Regions from separate parts of the Arthrobacter sp. TWP1-1 genome, predicted to be linked through region 2. Evidence: riboswitches for the same ligand, from Rfam matches in the RefSeq annotation. Region 2 holds a riboswitch; each other region holds the start of a gene.
The links. Region 2 has a riboswitch for S-adenosylmethionine ahead of ACP7B9_RS09630 (OsmC family protein). Riboswitches for the same ligand answer to the same signal wherever they lie in the genome.

Region 1 (4,434 bases), 150 kb from region 2:
GTGGGGCGCCGATTTCCGGGAATGATGCCCAACACGGCAATGCGAATACCCAAATCCACGATCAAGAAGAGCACTGAGAGCCACGCGCTGCCCGTTGGCAGGTTAAATGCGGTCCAGACCATCCAGCCACCCCTATTTCACCGGTACGGTGCCCACCGGATCATGGGACCGCAAATAACAACAGCCTATAGGCAATTTTCACCGGCAGAGGCGGGTGGCGGGCGGCTAAGCTCTATCGCATGACAGTTTTGGTTTTCCTTGACCCCGCCCACCCCGCAGGCCGCTTGGTCGACGCCTCCACCCCCGCCATCTTGGCCACGGATCAGGGCGTCACACGTGGGGACGGAATCTTCGAATCCATGCTGGCCGTCGATGGGGTTCCACGAAAAATCCAGGCGCACCTAGACCGCCTTGCCGGATCGGCCCGGACCATGGCCCTTGCCATCCCATCAGCGGAAGCTTGGCAGGGCGCCATTACGACGGCGGTTGCCGCCTTCGCCGCTTCCGAACCCCAGGATTCCCGCTCAGCAGCTGACGCGGCGCGTCAGTGCGTCGTCAAACTCATTGCCACCCGCGGGCCCGAGGGCGCCAACACCCCCACGGCTTGGGTGCAGGTTTCGGCAATCTCGCCGGCACTGGCCGAACAGCGGGCCAAGGGCTTGGCTGTCATTTTGCTTGAGCGCGGCTACGACAGCGATATCGCTGTCCGCGCACCGTGGCTGCTCCTTGGCGCCAAAACCCTCTCTTACGCTGTAAACATGGCGGCCCTGCGGCACGCACATGAACAGGGCGCAGATGACGTGATCTTCACCAGCGGTGACGATCTCGTGTTGGAGGGGCCGACGTCGTCCGTTCTCCTGGCGCATATCTCTGACGACTCGGGCGTTCCCCTGAAACGGCTCATCACACCGCACCTGGACACGGGTATCTTGCCTGGCACTACCCAAGGCGCCTTGTTTGCCGCGGCCAAGGAGGCTGGCTGGGAACTCGGCTATGGCCCTGTCACGCCCGCTGATCTGCTCGACGCGGACGCTGTCTGGCTGATTTCAAGCCTGCGCCTGTTGGCACCCGTGAACACGATCGACGGTGCGGAAATTGGCACGGCCGCCATCCGGGAACAGCTCAGCAGCGAGCTCAGCGCGATTCTGGCAACAACGCTGTAGGCACCAGCGGACGGAACTTGTTAGCCAGCAATATCAGCACTGCGCTGGTGACGACGAACGCCACAGCCACAATCACGCAGGTGATCACCACAGGGCCGTACCCGCCATTGTTCGGGTTCAGGAATGGGTAGGCGTACCAGTTGATCGCCGCGCCGCGAATCAGCGAATACGCCAGATAGACCAACGGGAACAGCACTGCTATCCCTAGCTTGCGCAGTGAAATGGGGTTGCGCGGAGACTGGATGAGCCAATCGGCAACGACCACAACGGGCATCACATAGTGCAGCCACGTATTGATCCACGGCAAGAGCGCTCCAAGGTCCACATCACGGAGCAGAGCTTGGAAAACAATGCCCACCAGTGCCATGCAGACCACTGAGATACAGCGCAACAGCTGCCACGCCGGCCCCAATTCTTTCCCGCGCCACGTCAAGACGGATTCCACCAGCAGCACCACAGCGGCGAAAATATTGGAGAGATTGGTGAAGTAACTAAAGAAGTTCAGCACCGAGAAGCCATGGCCGATGTGGATGCCCAACTGGATGCCCACGGCGATGAGAGTCACCGCCCCAAAGAGGAAACGGACGGCGGCAAAGGCGCGGCTGGGTGTCATGGTTCTATCCTGCCAGCACAAGGGGCGCCACCGCAGCAGCGCCACCGCTTAAACCGCGTCCCGTCATGTTGCGCCACACACGAAAATTTTTTAGGCCCCACCCGTGACGAATGTGTTACTTTCGAGGTGAGTAATGAGTGCCAGTATCAAGCCCTGACTTGCTGGCCGGCAACCCTCTTTCCGGCGGGGTGCCTCAGGTGAATACTCGGCAAAACCAGCTACCAACGGCTGACGTTTGCAAGCGTGAACCCTCCAGCAGCGCCAGGAATTTCGTTTAAGCGCCGCAGTTATCTCCCGCTTGCACAGGCCAGTCACTTGCAATGAGGAGACCCCATGTCCGCGGACGAATCCCCCCTGGCCTACCGCCTAATTACCGGCCCCGACGACCGATCGTTTTGTGAGCGCATCTCAGCCGCGCTTGCCGAAGGGTACGTCCTGCACGGTGGACCCACCGTGACGTTCAACGGCACCACCGTCATCTGCGCCCAGGCCGTCATCCTCCCGCAGGCCGTGGCCAGCAGCGACGTGGCAGTGGCAAACGCACTTGACGAGCTCGATTCCGAACTTGAATTTGATGGCGAGGGGATCGCATGAGCTACGCAGGCGATCTCGCTCCCGCAACAGCATGGGATCACATAGCGGCAGGAGCCGTCCTTGTTGACGTGCGCACCGACGGGGAATGGACCCACATTGGCGTGCCGGACACATCCTCATTGAATACCGAACCCGTCTTCATTCAATGGAACCTGTCCAATGGCAGCAACAATCCTGAGTTTCTGACCCAGCTCTTGGCAACGGTTCCCCCAGAGAAGCCCCTGGTGGTGCTGTGTCGTTCGGGAGCGCGTTCCATCGCAGCCGCTACCGCCGCCACGGCCGCCGGGTACACGGCGTACAACATCTTGGAAGGTTTTGAAGGTGAACCCGACCGCTTTGGCGACAGGGTGCTCAACGGTTGGAAAAATCGGAAGCTGCCCTGGCGCTAACCGCCACGAACCCGATCCAAACAAAGAGCAGCACCAGCGAAAGCCAAGGATAAGCAATTGAGTAACTTTAACGAGCATGCAGCTACATGGGCCGAGGACACTCAGGCCGTGCGCGGCGGGCTCGACCGCAGCAATTTTCAGGAGACCTCCGAGGCCCTGTTCCTCAACTCCGGCTTTGTGTACGAATCAGCCGAAGCAGCCGAGCAGGCCTTCACAGGCGAGGTGGACCGCTTCGTCTACTCGCGGTATGGCAACCCATCCGTGGCCACGTTCCAGGAACGGCTGCGGCTACTGGAGGGTAAGGAAGCCTGCTTTGCGACGGCGTCTGGCATGTCCGCCGTCTTCACGGCCCTCGGCGCATTGTTGGCTGCCGGCGATAGGGTGGTCGCCTCGCGCTCCCTGTTTGGCTCTTGCTTCGTGATCCTCAACGAACTCCTGCCACGCTGGGGCGTGGAGACCGTTTTTGTGGACGGGCCGGATCTGGTGCAGTGGCGCGAAGCGTTATCCGTTCCCACCACCGTCGTGTTCTTCGAATCGCCGTCGAACCCCATGCAGGAAATCATCGATATCCAGGCCGTGTGCGATCTGGCTCATGCGGCCGGCGCCCAGGTCGTGGCCGACAACGTTTTCGCGACTCCCCTGCTGCAACGCTGTGGCGACTTTGGTGCCGACATTATTGTGTACTCGGGCACCAAGCACATTGACGGCCAGGGCCGCGTGTTGGGCGGGGCCATCCTTGGCAGCAAGGAATTCATTGACGGGCCGGTCAAAAACCTTATGCGCCACACCGGTCCGGCCCTGTCCGCATTCAACGCTTGGGTGCTGACCAAGGGCTTGGAGACCATGAATCTGCGTGTCACCCACTCGTGCAACAGTGCGCTGGCGCTGGGTGAATTTCTCGAGGCACAGCCTCAGATCAGCCGCGTGCTGTACCCGCATCTGCCCTCGCACCCGCAGTATGAGCTGGCCAAGAAGCAGATGAAGGCCGGTGGCACCGTCCTGACCTTTGAGCTGGCCGAACCCGCCGATGGAACCACCAAGGACGCAGCCTTTGCGCTGCTGAACGCGTTGGCGATCATCGACATCTCCAACAACTTAGGAGATGCGAAGTCACTCATCACGCATCCGGCCACAACAACGCACCGCGCTATGGGGCCGGACGCTCGTGCGGCGATCGGTTTGAGCGATGGTTTCCTGCGCTTGTCAGTTGGCTTGGAAGATCTGGATGACCTGAAACAGGATCTGGCACAGGCGCTGGCCGCTATCTAACGTCCCTAATAGGACACCGTGTCCAGCCATCGGGCGAACGTAACTTGCTCTTCCCGGCTGATGATGACCGCGGGTTCATCGCTGATGAGGCCCGTCAAAAGGGCTAGGGCGTCGGGTGGGAAAACTGCCGTCCATTTGCCGACCCGGGACGGTTTTTCTGCCTGCACCGCTGCCTGAACCCCAGCGGCGTTACAGAGAAAAGCGCCGTCGCTGCCGGTCATGGAATCAATAATGCCCACCCTGCCCGCGAGGAGATCGTGAAGCTCTTCCGGGTGCAGTCGGGTTTGGGTCTCTCCCACGCTCCATTGGACCACTCGCTGGGGTGGCTTGCTTGCCCGACGAGCCGGGATCTCGACAGCCTCTATGAGCAAGGAGCCCAGCGTGAGCGGCGCTGGCAAGGCAGGGG
Region 2 (4,434 bases):
CAACGGCACGCGCGGCCGCCCTCGGAACCAACGTAATTTACGCACTGCTGGGCGGTTCCATCAGCAACTTTTCCCGGCACGCGCAGCTGTTCCGCACCGGAGCGCAACAAGCCGGGCACGACGCCGAGGCGCTCAAGGTGGGCGTCAGCGCCGTCGGACTTGTTGCCAAGAACGGCGCCACGGAAACCTTTTACCCGTATTGGCGCCACCTCATGGACGGCATTTCCCGCGAGCGCGGCTTCTCACAGCCCAACCGGATCAGCTACAACATGCAGACTGCACCCGCAGGCGCCATTTATGCCGGCACCCCGGAACAGGTGGCGGAGAAGATTCTGCTCACGCACCAACATATGGGCCACGACCGTCACATCCTGGAAATGGACATCGCATCCGTCCCGCAAAAGGATGTTTTGAAGTCCATTGAACTTTTCGGCACCGAGGTCAAACCGCTGATCGATGCGGAACTTAAGACGAGCACCAGCAAGGAATCACGCGCATGAGCACGAAAACTATTGGCATTCTCGGAGCCGGGAAGGTCGGCACGGGCGTTGCTCGGCAGGCATTGAAGGCCGGATACCGTGTACTGATCGCAGCCTCCGGGGACCCCAAAAAGATTGACCTGATCATCTCCGTCATGGCCCCGGGCGCCACGGCCGTCACGGCCGAGGAGGCGATGGCGCAGGCCGATCTTGTGGTCCTATCGGTTCCCCTGCACAAGTTCCGCACCCTCGACCCTGCAGCACTGGCTGGCAAGCATGTGCTTGACACCATGAACTTCTGGCACGACACCAACGGAGATATGCCCGAATTGGAGGATGCGTCGTCGAGCTCTGAAATGGTCTTGACGCACATCCCCGAAGCCCATATGGCGAAGTCGCTGAACCACATTGGCTATCACGAACTGGAGCTCGACGCCCGCCCTGCCGGCGCGGCGGACAGGCGTGCGCTGGCGGTTGCCGCAGACTACGATGAAACCCGCGCCATGGTTCTGGAGTTTGTTGAGCGACTGGGTTTTGACGCGGTCGACGCCGGTCTCCTCACCAACGGAACTGCCTTCGAACCGGGCACACCGATCTTCACGGGCTCCTACGACACGGCAGGTCTGGAGTCTGAGTTGGACGCACACCTTGCCGGCCGCGGCGAGCTCACCGCGGCCGCCTAGGCGCGCAAATCAGGCGATGGCCGGTACGTTCGATTCCCTTTGCTTATTCCTCGATCACGCACCAGCCAATGCAACCCGCTTAGACCTTGGTGATGACGGTGGTGAACGGAGTGGCGTTGCTGAACAGGTCCTGGACGGGGCAACGCGCCTCCACCGTACGGGCCAGCTCGTCATAACGTTCCTGCGATTCCGGGCCGGTGATGTTGACGGCCAGCCGGATGTCGGTGAACCCGGGGCGGATGGTTTCATCGATGCCGAACAATCCGCGAACGTCCAGATCGCCCTCGGCGTTGATGGTGATGTCGTCCACCTGGATGCCCAACTGCTCGGCGTACAGGCGGTAGACAACCACCTGGCAAGAGATGACCGCACCCAGGGCGTACTCAACGGGACTGGCAGCGGTGTCGTCACCGGCCAACGCGGCGGGCTCGTCCACCGTGAATTGGTGCTTGCCGGAGCTGATGCGTGTGGCCACCGAACCAACGCCCACGCCGGCCACCTTGTACGTCAATTTCGCATTGTCAGGGCTGGCCCCGATCCGCTGGCCCCAAGCCGCACCGGCTTCGCCCAGGCGGGTTGAGCGTACTGCGGCGTCGTTGATCAGTGTGGTTGTTTCAGACATGATTTTTTCCTTCGTGTGAAGGCGAGTGCCGAGCACCGCGCCATACTTACGCCCGCGGCAAGTGCCGAGAGCGTCGAATCGTCACCTGGGGCACCCCACTATGGTTGCGAGGGTTGCCGTTCGACCGGCCAGGGCCGCATGGTCGAAACTCTTGATTCTGCTCATTAGTTTGCCCGTGGCTGGCGCCCGGCTTCAAGCCTGCCGTCATCTGCAGCAACATTTCCCATGCACGACGCCGGGCACTCCCCGCCCCGAGTGGCCGCCACCTCCCAGCTGCCTGCCCCCACCAAAATGCGCCCGCCTCCCACAAATGCACCCTGTAGACCCGTTGAGCCGTCAGATAACGCCGTTTAGATCGTTCTATAAGGGCGTTATGTGACGGCTCAACGTGAGGAACAGGGGAGCACAAGGTTCTGCGGCGGGAAGGCCCACCGGGATGCGCCCGCGCTCTCCCGGCGAGACCCATGCCACGCCCGTCAGGTGGACACACTGAAGCAACTTAAGATGGAATCATGAGCGCAACCCTTGTCGCGAAGGACCTCTCCGGAGGCCACGCACACCGCACCCTTTTCAGTAACCTCTCCTTCACAGTGGCCCCTGGTGATGTGATCGGGGTGGTAGGCGCCAACGGTGCAGGCAAGTCGACCCTGTTGAGCCTGCTGGCCGGCGCGGCCACACCTCAGGGCGGCACCGTGAGCACTGCCCCATCCGATGCTTTCGTGGGCTGGCTACCGCAGGAGCACGAGCGGATTGAAGGCGAATCTGTTGCCGCTTATATTGGTCGACGCACAGGTTGCACCGAAGCCACGCTCGCCATGGAAAGCTCTGCGGAGGCCCTGGGGTCCGGCAAGTCCGAAGACGACGACCGCTACGCAGCAGCCCTGGACCACTGGCTAGCCTGCGGTGCCGCAGATCTCGATGATCGCATTCCGGCAACCCTGGCCGAGCTGGGCCTCGACGTTGGCCCTGACGCCACCATGACAGGACTTTCCGGTGGGCAGGCCGCCCGCGTGGCCTTGGCCGCCCTCCTGCTGAGCCGCTTCGACGTCGTCCTTCTTGACGAGCCAACCAACGATCTTGACCTGGCCGGGTTGGCGCGGCTCGAGGAATTCGTGAAGGGGTTGCGCGGCGGCGTTGTCCTGGTCTCGCATGACCGCGAGTTCCTTGCCCGCACCATCACGTCCGTGGTGGAGCTGGATCTGGCACAAAACAAGGTGGCCGTGTACGACGGCGGCTACGACTCCTTCCTGGAGGAGCGCGCCATCGCCAAGCGCCACGCCCGCGAGGCCTATGATGAGTTTGCCGACAAGAAGGCCGACCTCGTGGGGCGCGCCCGGACGCAGCGCGAGTGGAGTTCGCAGGGCGTGCGCAACGCCATGAAGAAGGCCCCGGACAACGACAAGATCCGCCGCAAGGCAAGCTCCGAATCCTCCGAAAAGCAGGCCCAAAAGGTACGCCAGATGGAGTCCCGCATTGCCCGCCTGGACGAGGTCGAGGAACCGCGCAAGGAGTGGGCGCTGCAGTTCAGCATCGCCGCAGCCCCGCGTTCCAGCACGGTGGTCTCCACGTTGAATGCGGCCGTGATCAAGCAGGGCGACTTCACGATGGGCCCCGTCTCGCTGCAGGTCAACGCCGGTGAACGGATCGGCATCACCGGCCCAAACGGCGCGGGCAAGTCCACGCTGTTGCGCCTGTTGCTGGGCCGCACGGCGCCGGACAGCGGCGTTGCCTCACTGGGTGCGAATGTCGCCATCGGCGAGATCGACCAGGCCCGCAGCCAGTTCCCCGAAGATGTCCCGCTGGGAGATGGTTTTGAAACGCTGGTCCCGGAGATGAACCAGGCGGAAGTCCGCACCTTGTTGGCAAAATTCGGACTCAAGGCCGATCAGGTGACCAGCCCCGTTGGTGCGCTCTCCCCCGGCGAACGCACCCGCGCGTCGTTAGCGTTGTTGCAGGCCCGCGGGGTTAACGTACTGGTGCTCGATGAGCCAACCAACCACCTTGACCTGCCGGCGATCGAGCAGCTCGAAGAAGCCCTGGAAAGCTATGAGGGCACACTTCTGCTGGTCACCCACGACCGCCGACTGTTGGAAACAGTACGCCTAGATACGCGCTGGTCCGTGGAAAACGGCCAGGTGGCGCAGCTCTAGGGAAATAACGCCATCTTGGTGGCTGTCGATGGCCGAGAATTCAGTTGTTGACAAGGCGGCGAATGAGGCGCAGTCTAAAAACATAAGTTCTGTTTTTAGATGGAGGAGTCATGGCAACCCATTCAATCCCCGCCCCATCCACCGGATGGACGTCCCACGCACTGGCGCGGGCCAAGGCCGAGCCGGCCTACGGTGCGTTCCTGCTGCTGTGGATCGGTTTCATCGCGATCCCGCTCATCATGGGGCTGGATAAGTTCTTCAACGTCCTCACGAATTGGGAGGGCTATCTTGCCCCGTGGGTCGCCAACATCTCGCCGTTGAGCGCCCACGGGACCATGCTCGCTATCGGGATCGTGGAGATCATCGCGGCCACCTCCATGGTCCTGCGGCCACGGTACGCCGCTTTTGTGGTTGCGTTCTGGCTCGCGGGCATCATCGTGAACTTGTTGACGTACTCCGGATTCTACGATGTCGCCCTACGTGACTTTGGGCTGATGGTG
Region 3 (4,434 bases), on a different contig from region 2:
ATTGCTCATGACTTTCTCACGGACCTTTTCTGTGGCTTTGAGGTAGTAGCTGCGGGACTTTGTCAGCTCCATGATGTCCTCGGGCGTCATGGCCTGGTTCCACGGTGTGTCAAGGGGCTCGGCCAGTGAGAACTCCGGGCCAACGGCGGGGCGAAAATCAGGTTTGTGGACGTCGCCGGCGTGCATGATCCGGGCCAATCGGTGAACCCAAGGGATGCCGACGTCGAGCTGGTTCCAGATCAGGCCCAGGGTGCCTTTGCTTCGGAGTACCCGAGCGATTTCCGTACTCGCGGCCAGCGGATCGCACCAATGCCAGGCTTGGGCCACGACCACTAGATCAGTGCTCGCATCGGGGAGCTCCAGGTGCTCCGCTGTCCCGACAATGGTTGTGACATGGGGGAGTTCGGCTGCCAGCTGGGCCAGCATATCGGCCGATGGGTCGACCGCCGTCAAGCTCCAATCGTGCTCGGCCAGCAACTGCGTGTATTTGCCGGTGCCGGCGCCCACGTCGAGTGCGTCGTGGATGGGACCGTTCGCCTTTTCGATCAGCCAGCTCAGGGACTCATCCGGGTAGCTTGGACGGACCTTGTGGTAGTGATCGCCGCCTTCCAGGAATGCCGCGGCCATGTGCTTGCGCCGTTCCGCGTCAAAGACCGGTCCGCCGGTGCCTGCCATCTACGCTCCTGAAAAGTTGTGTGGTTTGTGCCGTTCAACTTTACCCCGGAGCCGGGCCCACTCCTCCCGAAAGGTGATGCGGCGTCGGGTAAAACAGGCCGGAAAGTGATGCGGCGTCGGAAGGGGTTAGGTGTTGCAGGGAGCGGCGCCTGCCGTGCCCGGGGTGTTGGGTGCCCACGCGGGATACACACGGTCATCGTTCGCTGGAACCCAGCGGCCGGCGTCGACCACGTAATCCCAACCCAGCCCGTCACGCAGGAGAGCCGCAACGCCGTCGATCAGGCGCTGCGCATCCTCCAGCCGGGAGCCAACACCAAAGCTGGCCCGCAGCGATCCGGACGGGAGGCCCAAACGGTTCAAAAGGGGGTGGGCGCAGAACTTGCCGTCGCGCACGCCTACGCCGTGTTCGGCCGAAAGATAAGCGGCCACAAGCCCCGAGTCGTAGCCGGTGACCGAGAAATTCACGACCCCGATGCTCCCGCATTCCGGGTGGGTGTCTGCGTCCGTGAACAAGGTGTGGACCGTGACGCCTTCGATCTTTTCAAAACCGTTGATGAGGTGTTGGCGGAGCAGCTGCTCATGGTTGTGCCAGTCGTCAGCGTCCAAGGCGGTCAAGATGGAGGCTGCCTTCGCCAGGGTTGCGGCGCCAAGCACGTTGGGGGAGCCGCCCTCGTGGCGGGCAGGGCCGTCCGTCCAGCTGGTCGATTCGAGCCGCACCTCCTTCACGGCGCCACCGCCGGCCAGGTGAGGTGCACCGGAATCAAGCCAGTCCGAACGGCCCACCAGAACGCCAGCGCCGAAGGGTGCGTACAACTTGTGGCCGGAAAATGCCACATAGTCAATGCCTGTGGCCGTCAGGTCGATCCTCCGGTGCGGGGCCAGCTGAGCTGCATCCACCACGATCCGGGCGCCGTAGCGGTGCGCCAGGGTGGCCAGTTCCGCAACGGGCAGGACTTCACCAGTGACATTGGAAGCGCCCGTGACGGCCAGCAGCAGGACGTTGCCCGCACGCAATTGGGTCTCGACCCGGGCCAGCGTCGACTCGATAGAGGACGCAGCAATCACGGAGCGATGTGGCAATCCCTGCCAGGGAAGCAGGTTTGCATGGTGCTCAATGTCCAGATAGAGCACCTCGCCGTGGACGTTGGAGCGACCCTCGGCGTATCCACGAGACTTCAAGATGCTCTCCACGCAGCCCGCGAGGAGGTTCAAGGAATCGGTGGTGTTGCGCGTGAAGATGACAGTGTCGTCCGCGCGGGCACCGACAAAATCAGCGACGATGGTGCGCGCGTTCTCGTACACCGAGGTGCTGACCTGGGAAGCGAATCCGGCGCCGCGGTGCACACTTGCGTAGAACGGCAGGACCTCGTTCAGGTGGGCGGCAACCTCCTCGACGGCGGGGGCGGACGCAGCATAATCCAGGTTGGCATACCGCACGTGCCCGCCCTGGATCAGCGGGGCGGCAAGGTCCTGGCCAACAACGGCCAGGAGGGGTGAATCGGCAAGGGATGGTTTTTCCAACAGGGCATGGCTCATGAGTAATTCCTTTGAAACCTTGGACCTTTGGGGTGCCCAGAAGTCCGCGCTTGCCATGACCGTTCCGGCCTGGCCAGGTCGTCACCCGGGGCACCCCGCCGCGAAAGGAGGGTTGCCGGCCAGCAAACCGGGGTTTAGCGCTGGCACTCGTGACCTATGCCCAAAAGATTAGCCCAAGTTTGCACGACTCGCATTTGTTACGTCATGTTGTCGCGCCAAGGTGAGCCCGGCGGAAGACGGGCAAAAAAGAACGACGGCGGGAGGCCGCCGTCGTTCTTAACTCACTCGTGCTATCTCTTGCGCTTAGGCGAGAAGGTCGTCCCACTTGGGATTCAGACGTCGGAGAACCTCGGTGTGGAGGATGGAATTGGTGGCCAGGGCGTTACCGCCGAAGGGGCCGTCGGCGCCCTCGAGGGAGGTGAAGCGGCCACCAGCCTCGGTGATGATGGGGACGAGTGCGGCCATGTCGTAGAGGTTGAGCTCGGGCTCGCAGGCGATGTCCACGGCGCCCTCGGCGACCATGCAGTAGGACCAGAAGTCGCCGTACGCGCGGGTACGCCAGACATCGTCTGTGAGGGAGATGAACTCGTCACGGTTGCCGCGTTCCTTCCACCCGGTCAGGGAGGAGTAGGACAGGGAGGCGTCCTTGAGTTCGCCCACGTTGGAGACGCGAATGCGGGTGGCTGCAGCTAGCGACTTGCCCATGTAGGCACCTGTGCCCTCGGCAGCCCACCAGCGCTTGCCCAAAGCGGGAGCGCTGACAAGACCAACTACGGGGCGCCCCTCGTCGACCAAGGCGATCAGCGTGGCCCAGACAGGTACCCCGCGCACAAAGTTCTTCGTGCCATCGATCGGGTCGATGATCCAACGACGAGCGCCGTGTCCACTACTGCCAAACTCCTCGCCCAGCACGGCATCGCGCGGGCGGACCCGGGCCAGCTGGCTGCGGATGGACTCCTCGGCGGCTTTGTCTGCATCCGTGACAGGCGTCAGGTCAGGCTTGGTCTCAACCGTCAGGTCCAGTGCCTTGAAACGGGACATGGTCAGGGAATCCACGCTGTCAGCCAGCACGTGGGCCAGGCGGAGGTCGTCGTTATACGTCTGGGGAGCGGTCGTCATACTTTCACCGTATCGGTATTTGGGACAATACTGCGAGCTGACGCGGCGGAGCAGCCGGACCGGCATTTTTCCGGCGACGATTCTGGTTGGGCCCACGCCGGCAGGGTTCCCTGGCCGAGGAACGAGGTTAGGGCGCCGGTGGGGACTAGTCGATGATGCCGAGTTCCTTTTCCGCAGCACGGCCTTCGGTCCGATCGCTGGTGCCAAAGAGGCGGCGCAGCGAGGCGAGGCGGGCCGGGCCCGATGGGCCTGCGTGACCATCGGCCACATACGGGTCCAGTCCGCAATTGACGGCGGCAGTGTCATGCTTGCAGCCGCGTTCGCAATCGTCGGTGCCAGGCTGCAGATCGGGGAAGGCCTGCAGGATCCTGTCCGGGTTCACGTGGGCCAGGCCGAAGGAACGGATGCCGGGAGTATCGATGATCCAGGATCCGGGCTTTCCGTCTTCGATGCGCAGGGCCAGCGCGGATGAGGAAGTGTGGCGCCCGCGGCCCGTGACGGCGTTGACGCCGCCGGTGGCCCGCTGGGAACCCGTCAGGGCGTTCACCATGGTGGACTTTCCCACGCCGGAGTGACCAACCAGGACGCTGACCTTGCCGTTGAGGTAGCCGTGCAGCTGCTCCACGGCGCCACCGGCTAGGACGGCGGAATCGCCGTCGTCGCTGCGGGCGTCAATGCCGGATGCGCCGTCGGCGGCCGTCCGGCTGATGATGACCGTCATGTCCAGGTGCTCGTAGTTGGCCAGCAACTCCGCTGGATCCTTGATGTCTGTCTTGGTGATCAACAGCAACGGCGCAATGCCGGCGTCGTAAGCAGCCACAAGAGCCCTGTCGATGAAGCCGGTGCGGGGCTCGGGGTTGGCGGCGGCCACCACGATGACCAGCTGATCGGCATTGGCCACCACCGCCCGCTCAATGGGATCGGTGTCATCGGCGCTGCGACGCAGAAGCGTCCGGCGTTCCTCGATCCGCACCAACCGTGCCAGGGTGTCCGGCTTGCCTGTGATATCGCCCACCAGGGCCACAAAGTCACCGGCCACGACAGGATTGCGCCGCAGTTCCCTGGCCCTGGCGGCGATCAGTGTGCGTTCGGTGGGCTCATTCT
Region 4 (4,434 bases), on a different contig from region 2:
CTCGCGCAGTAGTGGGGCTAAAACAGGCAACGCTCGCGCAGTAGCGGGGCGAAAACAAGCAACGCTCGCGCAGGTAACTGCGCGAGCGTTCGTCAAAACCTGCTCTTTACTGCGCGAGCGTTCCTCAAAAACTTGTCATAGCTGCGCGAGCGTTGCATCGGGGGAGAGGCAGTGCTGCTATCAGCCGATCACGCCGCCGAAGGCGAGGCCAAGAAGGTAGGTCGCGGCGGCGGCACCCATGCCGATGGCAAGCTGGCGCAGTCCGCGCCACATCGGGGAGGCGCCGGAAAGTAGGCCCACCATGGCGCCGGTTCCCATGAGACTCAGACCCACCAGAACGCAGGAAAGTACCAGCGATCCAATTCCCGTCATCCCAAAGAGGAACGGAATGATGGGAATGATGGCGCCGGAGGCAAAGAAGCAAAAACTTGAGCTCGCGGCGCCCCACGCGGTGCCGAGCGTCTCATGCTCATTGGCGGACTCAAAATTCTCCGGACGCAGCGACAGGCTGGGGTCGCAGTCGCAGGTGAACTGTCCCATGCGCTCGGCTGCCCGGTGTTCGGCCGCTTCGTGCGACATGCCGCGTGCCAAATAAACCAGCACCAGCTCGTTGTTCTCAAGGTCCAACGACTTGGCGGCCGTCAAGGTGATCTGGGTTGGCTGGGATGCGTCCAATAGCTCGCGTTGTGAGCGGACGGAGACAAATTCGCCGGCACCCATGGACAACGCTCCGGCCAATAAACCGGCGATCCCACTGAAGAGGACAACCTGGCTCGAAACACCGGTAGCGGCCATGCCGACGACGAGTGAAAGGTTGCTGACCAAGCCATCATTGGCGCCGAAGACGGCGGCGCGGAACGTTCCTGAGAGGCGGATCCGGCCTCGGGTGGCAAGGCCCCGAACTACTTCTTCGTGGATGGATTCATCCGCGGCCATGGCTGCGGTTGCATCGACATCGGTGGCATAGGGGGAACGCGATTCTGAACGTTGGGCCAGGGCTAGCACGAAGACCGAACCGAAACGGCGAGCCAACAAGCCCAGCAGCTGGTTGCGCAGAGAGGCCCTGACTGGTGAACCGGCATGGCTGCCCAGCAGTGTCAGCCAGTGTTGCTCATGGCGCCCTTCGGCATCGGCCAAGGATAGGAGGATCGCCTGTTCTTCACCCTCACGGCGTTTGGCCAAATCACGGTACACGGCAGCCTCGGCCCGTTCGTCGGCCAGGTACTGACGCCACCGCTTGATCTCGGCTGGGGTGGGAATGCGTTCTGCCACGGGTCTTGCTCCTCAAAGTCAGCCTCCACTTTAGCGCGGATTTTCGCGGTTTTTCGGCCGGTTGTCCTCGCGAAAAAGTTTCGGGTCACCGGAATCTTCCATCAAGCTTCAGAAAGTACTTGCCAATGTGGAAAGTACTTGCGTAGAGTCGTGGCATCGCATCAAACTATCTGCTTTCCATCCCAAGGAGCCAGCCATGAATGCTACTACTAACGCCGCCGCCCGCAACAACGGAACCCGTTACCAGTGGATGGGATTCGCCATGGGATTGGTCTGCATGGCCGCATTGTTCATCGCGGGACTCGTCAAGGGGAACGCCGGCATGGTGGTGATGGCATCGAGCGCCGCCGCAGCGCTGGCCGCCGCGTGGAGTGCATCCGCCACGTTCGCGAAGAAGAAGGCTGCCGCCGGCTCCTGAACTGATCCGATTTCGTAGGCCGGTGTTCCCGCTGTACATTCCCGCTGAACATTGGCACTGCGCATTCCATAGGGGACGGGACTCGCATATGCTGTCGTTGCGGGGTCGAACAGCCGGCCCGAAGGGCGGTGGGTTATGGATATTCTCTTCCCGATGATGTCGGGTGATCCCGCCGAGCCCGGAGTCCTTATGGAATGGCGTGCGGCGGACGGTTGCGCGGTGACGGCTTACCAAGTGATTGCTGAGGTTACTGTCAACAAGTTCGACGCCGAGATCAACACCCCGGTTTCCGGCACGTTGGCGTGGCTGGTTGCTGAGGGCGACGAGGTGGCTCAAGGTGCCGTAATCGCCACTGTTAAGGAAGGCCTGCCGACGGCAGTCGCCTAGTTGGGTGATTCCCGGAGCAGCCCAGCGCCAAGGCGAGGGGCCAGCCCGGGCCGGGCACCCGGCGTCGTACGCGGTTTGTAAAGGCCTAGTAGGCGGACAGCCGGAAGCCCAATCCGCGACCGGCCCGCACCCCGGTTTGCGCCACGGTTACAACCAAGGTGCCAATCTCGGGGATCCACAAGGCCGGGCGTACTGCCTTCTCCAGCGCCGCGACAAGTTCCGCCGGCTCGGGCGAGAAGTAAGCGTGGTGGCCGGTGGGGGTGAAGAAAGTGACGGCACCAAGGTTTACGTCCACCCCAGGCAGCACCGGAATACCGGAGGTGCGGGCGGCCTGGCGCTTGATTACGGGGGCTACAGAAGTCAGAGTCATGGTGAATGCCTTTGCGTGCTCTTACCGTGGAACTTTTCCACCGGTCACTTCCTCATCCGAACCACCCGTGAAGCATGGGGTTGGTGTGCGACCAGTCGGAGCTTGACATCGCATCTCATGAAGCTGTTTCCTAGGCTACTGCTTTAAAGCACCGTGGGGGCGGGCGACGTAATAAATTACGTCACCCGCCCCCACCCGAACGTGAGGCGCTTACTTCTGCAGTTCTGCAGCAACCTCATCGGGGTTGGAATCCGTGGCGGCCGCTGCGAGGCGGTCATCCCAGGCCTTGCGGATGTGGACCGGGGTGGGTGTGCTCAGCAGTGACACCACTACATAAACCACCAAGGAAGCGGCGAGGCCAAAGTAGATGGGCTCGTTGGCGTAGATGCCGTCGTTGAACGGATCAAAGCTATGCAGCACGCCCGAGCCGTACAGGACCAGCAGGCCCAGGGTTACGGCGCAACCGGCCGCCATGGACCAAGCGGCGCCATGGCCAGTGCCGCGCTTCCAAACGAGTCCACCGATGATGGCCACGAGCAGGCCGCCCACAAGAATGTCGTAGGCGATCGTCAGGGCGAACACAACGTCGGAGGCGAGGATGGAGATCAGCACGACCAAGACGCCCAGTACCAGAATGTAGAGTCGGTTGCCCTTGATGTCATGCTCCGGATTGGAGGAATCGGAGTTGTCGATCGTCTTGCCGAACCAGCTGGCCACGAAGGGGACTACGTCCTTGCGGGCAACGGTTGCTGCGGCAATCAAGGCGCCGGATGCGGTTGACATCATGGCAGCGACGGCAGCCGCCATCACTAGGCCACCGATGCCGATGGGCAGGATGTTCGTGGCAACTTCGGCGTAGACCGCGTCCTTGCCCAGGGCGGCAACATCAATGGAGGGAAGGGCAACTCGGGCGGCAAGACCGATCAAGGCGCCGGCCACACCGTACAGGATGCAGTAGATACCGGCAGTGGCGCCACCCCAGCGTGCCACGGCGGGAGTCTTAGCGGTGAACACGCGCTGCCAGATATCTTGGCCAATGAGAATGCCCAAGGTGTAGACCACAAAGAACGTCACGATGGTGCCTACGCCGATGCCGTCCCACTGGAAAAAGCTATCTTCCAATCGGCTCTTGATACCGGTCATACCGCCGGCGGCGTTGAGCGTGAAAGGCAGCATGAGGAAGAAGATGCCGACGGTCTTGATGATGAACTGGACCTGATCGGCCAGCGTAATGGACCACATTCCGCCGATGGTGGAGTAGACCAGCACGATCGCGCCGCCGACGGCGATGGCGAGCCAGCGGTCCCAACCGAACAAGACAACGAAGATGGTTGCATAGGCGCCGGTGGAGGTTGCGGCAATCATGATCGTGTACGCGAGCATCACGATGCCGGAGGCCTTCGTTGCTTCCCGGCCGTACCGCAAGCTGAGCATTTGTGAAACGGTGTAGATCTTCAGCTTCTGCAGGGTGGGTGCGAACAAAAGGCTCAACAGCAATACGCCGACGCCGATCGCCACTACTAGCCACATGCCGGAGATGCCGAACTTGTAGCCAAGGCCCACACCGCCCACGGTGGAGGCGCCACCAAGAACCACGGCTGCCATGGTTCCGGTGTACAGGAACGGACCGAGGCGACGGCCGGCCACCAGAAAGTCGCTATTGTTCTTGGTACGGGATTTACCCCACCAGCCAAAGGCCAACATGGCCACTAAATACAAGACAACTATGCCGATGTTTAAATCCATGTGATGCTCCAGTATGCGAAAGTTATGGGATCTACCCTAGAAATATGGAAGTTGGGTTCCATCTAACGGGAATTGCCCTTTAAGCAACATTTGTTGTCTATTAGGCTAAACTGTGATTGTAGTTACAGTCAATACGCTGCTTGAAAATGTGGGCACGAAGAGGAGCCGTCATGAAAGCATTGCCCGTAGAACCAAGCTCCGATCCGGTGGCTATTGGATCGCGCATCCGCGCTGCCCGTCA

Region 1: another riboswitch for S-adenosylmethionine. It lies ahead of ACP7B9_RS10315 (DUF1737 domain-containing protein); the one in region 2 lies ahead of ACP7B9_RS09630 (OsmC family protein).
Region 3: another riboswitch for S-adenosylmethionine. It lies ahead of ACP7B9_RS08640 (aminotransferase class V-fold PLP-dependent enzyme); the one in region 2 lies ahead of ACP7B9_RS09630 (OsmC family protein).
Region 4: another riboswitch for S-adenosylmethionine. It lies ahead of ACP7B9_RS17130 (hypothetical protein); the one in region 2 lies ahead of ACP7B9_RS09630 (OsmC family protein).

The regions. Positions count from the first base shown of each region.
Region 1 is NZ_JAFCXC010000004.1:346,083-350,516, forward strand. Features, by position in the region: gene cls (cardiolipin synthase) at 1-122, opposite strand, end outside; gene ACP7B9_RS10305 (aminodeoxychorismate lyase) at 240-1,163, shown strand; gene ACP7B9_RS10310 (Pr6Pr family membrane protein) at 1,135-1,776, opposite strand; SAM riboswitch class IV at 1,906-2,026, shown strand; gene ACP7B9_RS10315 (DUF1737 domain-containing protein) at 2,110-2,370, shown strand; gene ACP7B9_RS10320 (rhodanese-like domain-containing protein) at 2,367-2,759, shown strand; gene ACP7B9_RS10325 (O-succinylhomoserine sulfhydrylase) at 2,817-4,028, shown strand; gene ACP7B9_RS10330 (hypothetical protein) at 4,034-4,434, opposite strand, start outside.
Region 2 is NZ_JAFCXC010000004.1:191,207-195,640, forward strand. Features, by position in the region: gene ACP7B9_RS09620 (LLM class flavin-dependent oxidoreductase) at 1-500, shown strand, start outside; gene ACP7B9_RS09625 (NADPH-dependent F420 reductase) at 497-1,162, shown strand; gene ACP7B9_RS09630 (OsmC family protein) at 1,242-1,784, opposite strand; SAM riboswitch class IV at 1,822-1,941, opposite strand; gene ACP7B9_RS09635 (ABC-F family ATP-binding cassette domain-containing protein) at 2,297-3,934, shown strand; gene ACP7B9_RS09640 (hypothetical protein) at 4,045-4,434, shown strand, end outside.
Region 3 is NZ_JAFCXC010000003.1:485,082-489,515, reverse strand. Features, by position in the region: gene ACP7B9_RS08645 (class I SAM-dependent methyltransferase) at 1-675, opposite strand, end outside; gene ACP7B9_RS08640 (aminotransferase class V-fold PLP-dependent enzyme) at 802-2,211, opposite strand; SAM riboswitch class IV at 2,253-2,366, opposite strand; gene hisN (histidinol-phosphatase) at 2,515-3,330, opposite strand; gene rsgA (ribosome small subunit-dependent GTPase A) at 3,476-4,434, opposite strand, start outside.
Region 4 is NZ_JAFCXC010000013.1:59,088-63,521, forward strand. Features, by position in the region: gene ACP7B9_RS17115 (VIT1/CCC1 transporter family protein) at 181-1,272, opposite strand; gene ACP7B9_RS17120 (hypothetical protein) at 1,469-1,690, shown strand; gene ACP7B9_RS17125 (biotin/lipoyl-containing protein) at 1,826-2,077, shown strand; gene ACP7B9_RS17130 (hypothetical protein) at 2,163-2,447, opposite strand; SAM riboswitch class IV at 2,460-2,570, opposite strand; gene ACP7B9_RS17135 (sodium:solute symporter) at 2,658-4,193, opposite strand; gene ACP7B9_RS17140 (helix-turn-helix domain-containing protein) at 4,364-4,434, shown strand, end outside.